One region of the Streptomyces sp. NPDC001002 genome, then DNA from elsewhere that is predicted to be linked to it. Evidence: riboswitches for the same ligand, from Rfam matches in the RefSeq annotation. Region 1 holds a riboswitch; the other holds the start of a gene.
The links. A riboswitch is a leader RNA that binds a small molecule or an ion and turns the genes downstream of it on or off. The one in region 1 is predicted to bind glycine.

Region 1 (4,409 bases):
GAGGACCAGGTTGACCGCCCACTGGGGCGGGGACTTGGTCAGGGCTCGGCCCAGGGCCTCCAGGGGGACGGCTCGTAGGTCGCCCTCCCATTCGGAGAGTTCCACGCCTACGAACATCACCGGGTCCGCCGTCTCGATCGCGGCGAGGCAGCGGCGGGCCGTGCGGATCACGGGAGTTGTCTCGAACTCGGCGGAGGCGGCGGCGAGGAAGTCGACCGGGTCGTCCTGCCAGTCCGGTTCGAAGAGGCGGACGCGGCCGCCGGAGGTGGGGCCGTCGAGGGGGGTGCGGCCGATGCGGCACAGCTCGGCGACGGCGGCCGGCGGGAGCGGGATGCCGACCATGCCGTCCGGGTTCACGGCGATGCCGACCTGCGGGGGCAGCCCGCGGGCGAACTCGACGGCGGGCGCGATGGTGAACGACATGTGCGAGCCGACGACATGCCGGAACTGCTCCTCGGAGCTGAACACCGGAACGTACGCCTGGCCCTCGATCTCCAGCGTGGGCAGGTCCAGCGGGCCGCTGTGCGGGCCGCCGCCGCTGGGCAGCGGGATCCAGAGGAAGCTGCGGCTGAGCACCTCGATGATCCGGCCGCCCGCCATGGGCACGCCGAGGGACGCCGACAGCACCTCCTCCAGCTCGTTGCCGGGCCATCCGCCGTGCGGATGGGGGTGCGCCTGCATGGGAAAGTCCGCGGGGAGATCCGCTGGGAAGTCCATCTGTCCGACCGCCTGCTGTGAAGTACCGCTGTGGCAGCAAAGGCTAACGGGTACGGGGGCCCTGGCGGTGGGCTCGGCGGACACCACCGCCACGTCCCGACCCACCGGCCCGCTCGGGCACACCGCCCCCGGCCGCCCCACGGTCAGCCCGTGAAGCCGATCCGGCGGAGTACGTCCGCCGCGTCCCGGTCCAGGAGGACCGCCGAGCCGACGCCCTCGGGCAGGTCGCCGCGTTCCACGGAGCGGATCAGGCGGCCGGCGGCCGTGCGGTGGCGCAGGAAGGCGTAGCGGGAGACGCCCCGGCCGCGGTCGCGCTGGCCCGCCAGGGCGGTGCGCGGGGGCACGTCGAGCAGGACCAGGTGCAGGATGCCGCCCCGGCGCCGGGCCTCGCGGGCCAGCCAGCCGCGCACCCAGGCCTGGGTGCCGCAGTCGTGCACGACGACGCCCGCGCCGCCCCGCAGGGCGCGGCCGAGTCCGGCGTAGTGGGCGAGGCGGACCAGGGGGCGGTAGACGGCGTACGGCAGGAAGCGGGGGGCCCGGGTGTCCCAGCGGTCGCGGGCGTCCTGGGAGTCGATGCGGATGCCCTTGACCGCGCGCCGCATCAGCGTGGACTTGCCGCTGCCGGGCAGGCCGGTGATCACGACCAGGTCGCGGGGGCCGAAGAGCAGGGCGTGCGGGCTGCGGCCCGAGCGCTCGCGCAGGTCGCGGACGACCGGGGCCGGCCGCTCGGCGCAGCGCTCGCGGGCGGGTGCCGTGGCCTGCTGGGGCAGTGCGACGGCCGAGGTCGCCGCGTACGCCGTGGTCCTTGTCACCGTGATCGTCCTCCCTGCCGGGTCAGGAAAGCTTCTCCCCACCGAATGTAAAGAGAAGGTAATCCACGGTGTCTCCCGGTTCCGTTCGGTTCCGGCCACAAGGCTGTTACAGAGCCTGTGCGATGATGTGCGCGCCAACTGCATACCGGCCGTTTGAATCCGCGCGGGAGAGTCCCCAGTCGTACGTCGTCAGTCATACGTCGTACGAGGTCTGGGGCGCCGAAGGAGCAAGTCCCTCCCTTGAATCTCTCAGGCCCCGTTACCGCGCGGGCGAGGCACATCTGAAAAGCGGGTCCCCGGTTCGTCCGGTGGCCCCACCCAAGGTGCAAGTCGTGGCCCCCGTGGTCATGACGAACCTCTCAGGTTCCGATGACAGATGGGGAGGAACGACCTCGCCGTCATGCCTTGGGAGACTCACGTCCGATGAGCAGCACCGAACCCCGTCACACCGCGCTCGATGCCCTGCATCGCTCGCTGGGCGCGACCATGACCGACTTCGCCGGCTGGGACATGCCGCTGCGCTACGGCTCCGAGCGCGACGAGCACCTCGCCGTCCGCACGAAGGCCGGGCTCTTCGACCTCTCCCACATGGGCGAGATCACCGTCACCGGCCCTGAGGCCGCCCAGCTCCTGAACTTCGCCCTCGTCGGCAACATCGCCTCCGTCGGCGTCGGCCGCGCCCGCTACACCATGATCTGCCGGGCCGACGGCGGCATCCTGGACGACCTGATCGTCTACCGCCTCGCGGAGACCGAGTTCATGGTCGTCGCCAACGCCTCCAACGCCCAGGTCGTGCTTGACGCGCTGACGGAACGTTCGGCCGGATTCGACGCCGAGGTGCGCGACGACCGGGACGCCTACGCCCTGATCGCCGTCCAGGGTCCCGAGTCCCCCGGCATCCTCAAGTCCCTCACCGACGCCGACCTCGACGGCCTGAAGTACTACGCCGGTCTGCCCGGCACGGTCGCCGGTGCCCCCGCCCTCATCGCCCGCACCGGCTACACCGGCGAGGACGGCTTCGAGCTGTTCGTGAAGCCCGAGCACGCCGTCGAGCTGTGGCAGGCGCTGACCAAGGCCGGCGCGGGCGTCGGCCTGGTCCCCTGCGGGCTGTCCTGCCGCGACACCCTGCGCCTGGAAGCGGGCATGCCGCTGTACGGCCACGAGCTGAGCACCGGGCTCACCCCCTTCGACGCCGGGCTCGGCCGGGTGGTCAAGTTCGAGAAGGACGGCGACTTCGTCGGGCGTACGGCCCTGGCGGCGGCCGCCGAGCGCGCCGCCTCGCAGCCGCCGCGCGTCCTGGTCGGCCTGGTCGCCGAGGGGCGACGGGTGCCGCGCGCCGGGTACCCGGTCGTCGCCGCCGGCGAGGTGATCGGCGAGGTCACCTCCGGCGCCCCCTCCCCCACGCTGGGGAAGCCGATCGCGATGGCCTACGTCGACGCGGCCCACGCGGCGCCGGGCACGGCCGGTGTCGGCGTGGACATCCGGGGCAGCCACGAGCCGTACGAGGTCGTGGCGCTGCCGTTCTACAAGCGCGAGAAGTGACAGTCGTCGTAGCGTCTCGTCCGTGACCCGGGGCGGATCGCCCCTGGTCGCCGATGTCCTCCGCAGTTCCCCCTTCCTCACCACTCCCCCGCGTACAGGAGAATTCAGGCCATGAGCAATCCCCAGCAGCTGCGCTACAGCAAGGAGCACGAGTGGCTGTCGGCCGCCGTGGACGGCGTCGCGACGGTCGGCATCACGGAGTTCGCGGCCAACGCGCTCGGTGACGTCGTCTACGCCCAGCTCCCCGATGTCGGCTCCGAGGTGACCGCGGGCGAGACCTGCGGCGAGCTGGAGTCGACCAAGTCGGTCAGCGACCTGTACTCGCCGGTCAGCGGCGAGGTCACCGAGATCAACGAGGACGTGGTGAACGACCCGTCGCTGGTGAACTCGGCCCCCTTCGAGGGCGGTTGGCTCTTCAAGGTGCGCTACACCGAGGAGCCCGCCGACCTGCTGTCGGCCGACGAGTACGCCGCCGAGACGGCCGGCTGAGGGGTCACAGACGCATGTCCGCACTGAACACGCCCCTGCACGAGCTGGACCCGGACGTCGCCGCCGCGGTCGACGCCGAGCTGCGCCGCCAGCAGTCCACGCTGGAGATGATCGCCTCCGAGAACTTCGCGCCCGTCGCGGTCATGGAGGCCCAGGGCTCGGTCCTCACCAACAAGTACGCCGAGGGCTACCCGGGCCGCCGCTACTACGGCGGCTGCGAGCACGTCGACGTGGTCGAGCAGATCGCGATCGACCGGGTCAAGGAGCTCTTCGGCGCCGAGTACGCCAATGTGCAGCCGCACTCGGGCGCCTCCGCCAACCAGGCCGCCCTGTTCGCGCTGGCCAAGCCCGGCGACACCATCCTCGGGCTCGACCTGGCGCACGGCGGCCACCTCACCCACGGGATGCGGCTGAACTTCTCCGGCAAGCAGTTCGACGTGGTCGCCTACCACGTGGACTCCGCGACCGGTCTGGTCGACATGGCCGAGCTGGAGAAGCTCGCCAAGGAGCACCGGCCCAAGGTGATCATCGCGGGCTGGTCGGCGTACCCGCGGGAGCTGGACTTCGCGGAGTTCCGCCGGATCGCCGACGAGGTCGAGGCGTATCTGTGGGTCGACATGGCGCACTTCGCGGGCCTGGTGGCCGCGGGGCTGCACCCGAACCCGGTCCCGTACGCGGACGTCGTCACCTCCACCACGCACAAGACCCTCGGCGGTCCGCGCGGCGGGATCATCCTGGCGAAGAAGGAGTTCGCGAAGAAGCTGAACTCCTCCGTGTTCCCGGGCTTCCAGGGCGGTCCCCTGGAGCACGTGATCGCGGCCAAGGCGGTCTCCTTCAAGGTCGCGGCGG
Region 2 (4,409 bases), on a different contig from region 1:
AGGGCGCGGCCGAGATCGGCCCCACACCCGTCTCCGGCCCAGCTGCGGGCTGCAGCGGGTGGTTCGGCAGATACGGCGCCAGGTGCTCGCGCACACCGACCGGCCCGACACCCGGACCGCCGCCACCGTGCGGGATGCAGAACGTCTTGTGCAGATTCAGGTGCGAGACGTCCCCGCCGAAGTGCCCCGGCTTGGCAAGCCCCACAAGGGCGTTGAGGTTGGCGCCATCGACGTACACCTGCCCGCCGGCCTCGTGGACCTGCGCGCAGATGTCCGCGACATGCTCCTCGAACACACCGTGCGTCGACGGGTACGTGATCATCAGCACCGACAGCTCGTCCCGGTACTGCTCGATCTTCGCCCGCAGATCCTCGACGTCGATCTCGCCGTCCTCGGCGGTCTTCACGACGACGACCTTCATGCCCGCCATCACGGCGCTCGCGGCATTGGTCCCGTGCGCGGACGACGGAATCAGACACACGGTCCGCTGCTCGTCCCCGTTGGCCCGGTGATACCCGCGTACGGCGAGCAGCCCGGCCAGCTCCCCCTGTGACCCGGCGTTGGGCTGCAGCGACACCTTGTCGTACCCGGTGACCTCGGCGAGCCGCTCCTCCAGCTCACGGATGAGCGTCAGATACCCCTGCGCCTGCTCGGCGGGCGCGAAGGGGTGCAACTGCCCGAACTCGGGCCAGGTGACCGGCTCCATCTCCGTGGTCGCGTTGAGCTTCATCGTGCAGGAGCCCAGCGGGATCATGCCGCGGTCGAGCGCGTAGTCACGGTCGGCCAGCTTGCGCAGGTAGCGCAACATGGCCGTCTCGGAACGGTGCTGCTGGAAGACGGGGTGGACCAGGAACTCGTCGCTCCGCAACAACGCCTGCGGAATCGTCTCCCCGGCGACCGCGTCCAGCGCGTCCACGTCCCCCGCGACCCCGAACGCGGCCCACACGGCACGCAATTGGGCCCGCGCGGTCGTCTCGTCACAGGCGATCGACACGTGATCGGCGTCGACCAGGTACAGGTTGACCCCGTTGTCCCGCGCGGCGGCGACGACCTCGGCGGCCCGCCCCTCCACGCGCACGGTGAGTGTGTCGAAGTAGGTACCGTGCACGACCTCGACCCCACCGGCCCTGAGCCCCTCGGCCAGGATCGTGGCGTACCGGTGCGTGCGCCGCGCGATCACCCGCAGGCCCTCGGGCCCGTGGTAGACGGCGTACATACCGGCCATGACGGCGAGCAGCACCTGCGCGGTGCAGATGTTGCTGGTGGCCTTCTCCCGGCGGATGTGCTGCTCACGCGTCTGCAGCGCGAGCCGGTAGGCCTTGTGCCCGTCGGCGTCCACGGACACACCCACCAGTCGCCCGGGCAGGCTCCGCGCGAACTTCTCGTGCACGGCCATGTAGCCCGCGTGCGGCCCGCCGAAGCCCATCGGCACACCGAACCGCTGCGTCGTACCGACGGCGATGTCCGCACCCAGCTCACCGGGCGACTTCAGCAGCGTCAGCGCCAGCAGATCGGCGGCGACGGTGACGAGCGCACCGAGCTCGTGTGCCTGGTCGATCAACGGCTTGATGTCCCGTACGACACCGGAGGCGCCGGGGTACTGGACGAGAACGCCGTTGATCTCACGCCCCACGACCTCGGCCGGGATGCCGTCGGCGAGGTCGGCGACCACGACCTCCACGCCGGCCGGCTCGGCCCGCGTCTGGATCACGGCGATGGTCTGCGGCAACGCGTCCGCGTCGACCAGGAACAGACCCTTCTTGTTCTTGCCCATCCGCCGGGACAGCGCCACGGCCTCGGCGGCGGCCGTGCCCTCGTCGAGCAGCGAGGCACCGGAGGTCGGCAGCCCGGTCAGGTCGGCGACCATGGTCTGGAAGTTGAGCAGAGCCTCAAGGCGGCCCTGCGAGATCTCCGGCTGGTAGGGCGTGTAGGCCGTGTACCAGGCCGGGTTCTCCATCACGTTGCGCAGGATGACGGGCGGCGTGAAGGTCCCGTAGTACCCGAGGCCGACCATGGAGTCGAGCACCTGGTTCCGATCGGCGAGCGACCGCAGCTCGGCCAGCACCTCGGCCTCGGTGCGCGCACCGGGCAGGTCCAGGGCATCGGCGTTCTTGATCACATCGGGCACCGCGGCGGCGGTGAGCTCGTCCAGCGAGCCGTAGCCGACCTGCGCGAGCATCTTGGCCCGCGCCTCCTGGTCGGGCCCGATGTGGCGCTGCTCGAACGGGATTCCCGCTTCGAGCTCGGAGAGCGGAGTGCGATGGGCGGTCATTGCGGAGGCCTCCTGGTCGGTCACGACGACCTTCGAGGGGCACCACGGCACGGGTACCCCGACGGCCTCCCCCTCTGTCATCTCAACCTGAGAGCTTCACCGGACATCCCGAGGGCGCCCGGCTTTCACCGTCGGTGAGAGCGGAGGCCTTCGACACCCGCCCTGCTTTCCAGAGTGACCTCGTCCGTGCGGTACGTGGGCCTGAGAGATTCCGGGGAGGATTTGCTCCTTCGGCGCCTCCGATGATGTCTGGAGGACTCTCCCGCACGGGGTCAGCAGCCGCTGCCAGCCTACCAGCGAGCGCTCCGCACGGGCCTTCGAGTGGCCACCATCACCAATGTGCTCTTTTGTAGAGTTTACGAGTGCGTCGCGACCACGTGGAGGCCCCGTGCAGACCGACATCGATCCACGCAACCTGATCGGCCGCAAGGCGTTCGACCGCAACGGCACCAAGATCGGCACGATCGACGAGATCTACCTCGACGACGCGACCGGCGTGCCGGAGTGGGCCGCGATACGCACCGGCCTCTTCTCCCGCGACGCCTTCGTCCCCCTGGAACCCAGCGAACTGGTCGAAGGCACCCTCCACGTCCCCTTCGAACGCGCCCTCATCAAAGACGCCCCCGACTTCGGCGTGGGCCGCCACCTCTCCCCCCAACAAGAACTCCAGCTCTACCACCACTACGGCCTCGACACAGCACCCCCACCAACGTTCCCAGACAGAGACTTCGGCAAGCTGGCAGGCACGGAGGAAGCGGACGCTTGAGGCCACCGGCCACCGGCCACTGAAACCCGCCTGGCCTGCGGGCAGTCCCACGCCGCCCCAGCCCCCCCAACCGCCTAGCCTGCGGGCAGTCGTGCCGCTGGGGCGGCACGGGTGGGCGCAGGCGGCACCCCGCAAGCGCCGGGCCGCGCGACCCACCGCTCACCCCCACCGACGGTCACGTCCGAACCCCGTCCACAGAAACCCCGGCCCCTCCACCCCCGCTTCCCTCCACCAACGGCAACGGCTCAGCCGGCGACAACTCAACGTCATCGACACGAAACGTCCGCACCCGCCCCGGCTCAGACCCCGGCGTCTCAAACCGCACAGTCACCCGCCCCAGCCCACTCCCCTGCACCCACCCATGCCCGAACTCGGCATGCCGCACATCATGCCCAGAAGGCCACCTCCGCTCAGCGGCGACAACCACCTGCTCCTCACCCGCCTCTACTTCCCCCACCTCAACCTCCACATCCGAGTACTCCGCCCCCACCCCACCCTCCACTTCGGCCGCCTGCGCAAAAAGATCCTCCTGCGTGAAGTCGGCAAGCCCACTCACCCCCACCCCCAACAACCGCACCCCACCCGTCGTGTCCACGGCCTCCAACAACCGCAAGGCAGCCTCCCGCACCACCCCCGGATCATCAGTGGGCCCCCGCAAGGTCTCGGACCGAGTCAACGTCGAGAAGTCGTACCGCCGCACCTTCAACACGATGGTCCGCCCCGACAACCCCGCCGCCCGCAACCGCCGCACACACCGATCCGCCAACCGCTGCACCTCAAGACCCACCCGCACCCGGTCATGAATGTCCACGTCGTACGTGTCCTCGACCGACACCGACTTGGTCTCCCGCTCAGCCACGACAGGCCGATCATCACGCGCCAACGCCATCGCGTAGAGCCCGTGCCCGTGCGCCTTCCCCAACAGCCGCACCAGCTCGTCCTCCCCCGCCTCGGCCAGATCGTCGACCGTGCTGATCCCGGCCCGCCGCAGATGGTCCCCCGTCGCCGGTCCCACCCCCGGCAGGATCCGCACCGGCATCGGCCCGAGCATCGCCCGCTCGGTCCCCGGCTCGATGAGCACCAGCCCGTCCGGCTTGGCCTCCTCGGAGGCGATCTTGGCGAGCATCTTGGACGCGGCCAGACCGACGGACCCGGTCAGCCCCGTGACCGCCCGTATGTCCGCACGCAGCTTCTCCCCGACCAGCCGCGCCGACGCCCGGTCCCAGGCCGCCCCCTCGGTCTCCAGGTCCACGAACGCCTCGTCCAGGCTCAGCGGCTCCACCAGCGGCGACAACGAGTGCAGGAGCCCCATGACCTGCTCACTGATCGCCCGGTAGAACCCGAAGCGCGGCACCAGATACGCCGCGTTCG

Region 2: it holds a riboswitch for glycine, as region 1 does, so the genes downstream of both, gcvP (aminomethyl-transferring glycine dehydrogenase) here and gcvT (glycine cleavage system aminomethyltransferase GcvT) in region 1, are expected to answer to the same signal.

The regions. Positions count from the first base shown of each region.
Region 1 is NZ_JBSFLV010000035.1:13,127-17,535, reverse strand. Features, by position in the region: gene ACWDR3_RS17970 (enhanced serine sensitivity protein SseB) at 1-717, opposite strand, end outside; gene ACWDR3_RS17965 (AAA family ATPase) at 861-1,535, opposite strand; glycine riboswitch at 1,684-1,804, shown strand; glycine riboswitch at 1,805-1,915, shown strand; gene gcvT (glycine cleavage system aminomethyltransferase GcvT) at 1,953-3,071, shown strand; gene gcvH (glycine cleavage system protein GcvH) at 3,183-3,560, shown strand; gene glyA (serine hydroxymethyltransferase) at 3,575-4,409, shown strand, end outside.
Region 2 is NZ_JBSFLV010000064.1:38,631-43,039, forward strand. Features, by position in the region: gene gcvP (aminomethyl-transferring glycine dehydrogenase) at 1-2,272, opposite strand, end outside; glycine riboswitch at 2,452-2,547, opposite strand; gene ACWDR3_RS26990 (PRC-barrel domain-containing protein) at 2,661-3,038, shown strand; gene ACWDR3_RS26995 (DNA polymerase IV) at 3,214-4,409, opposite strand, start outside.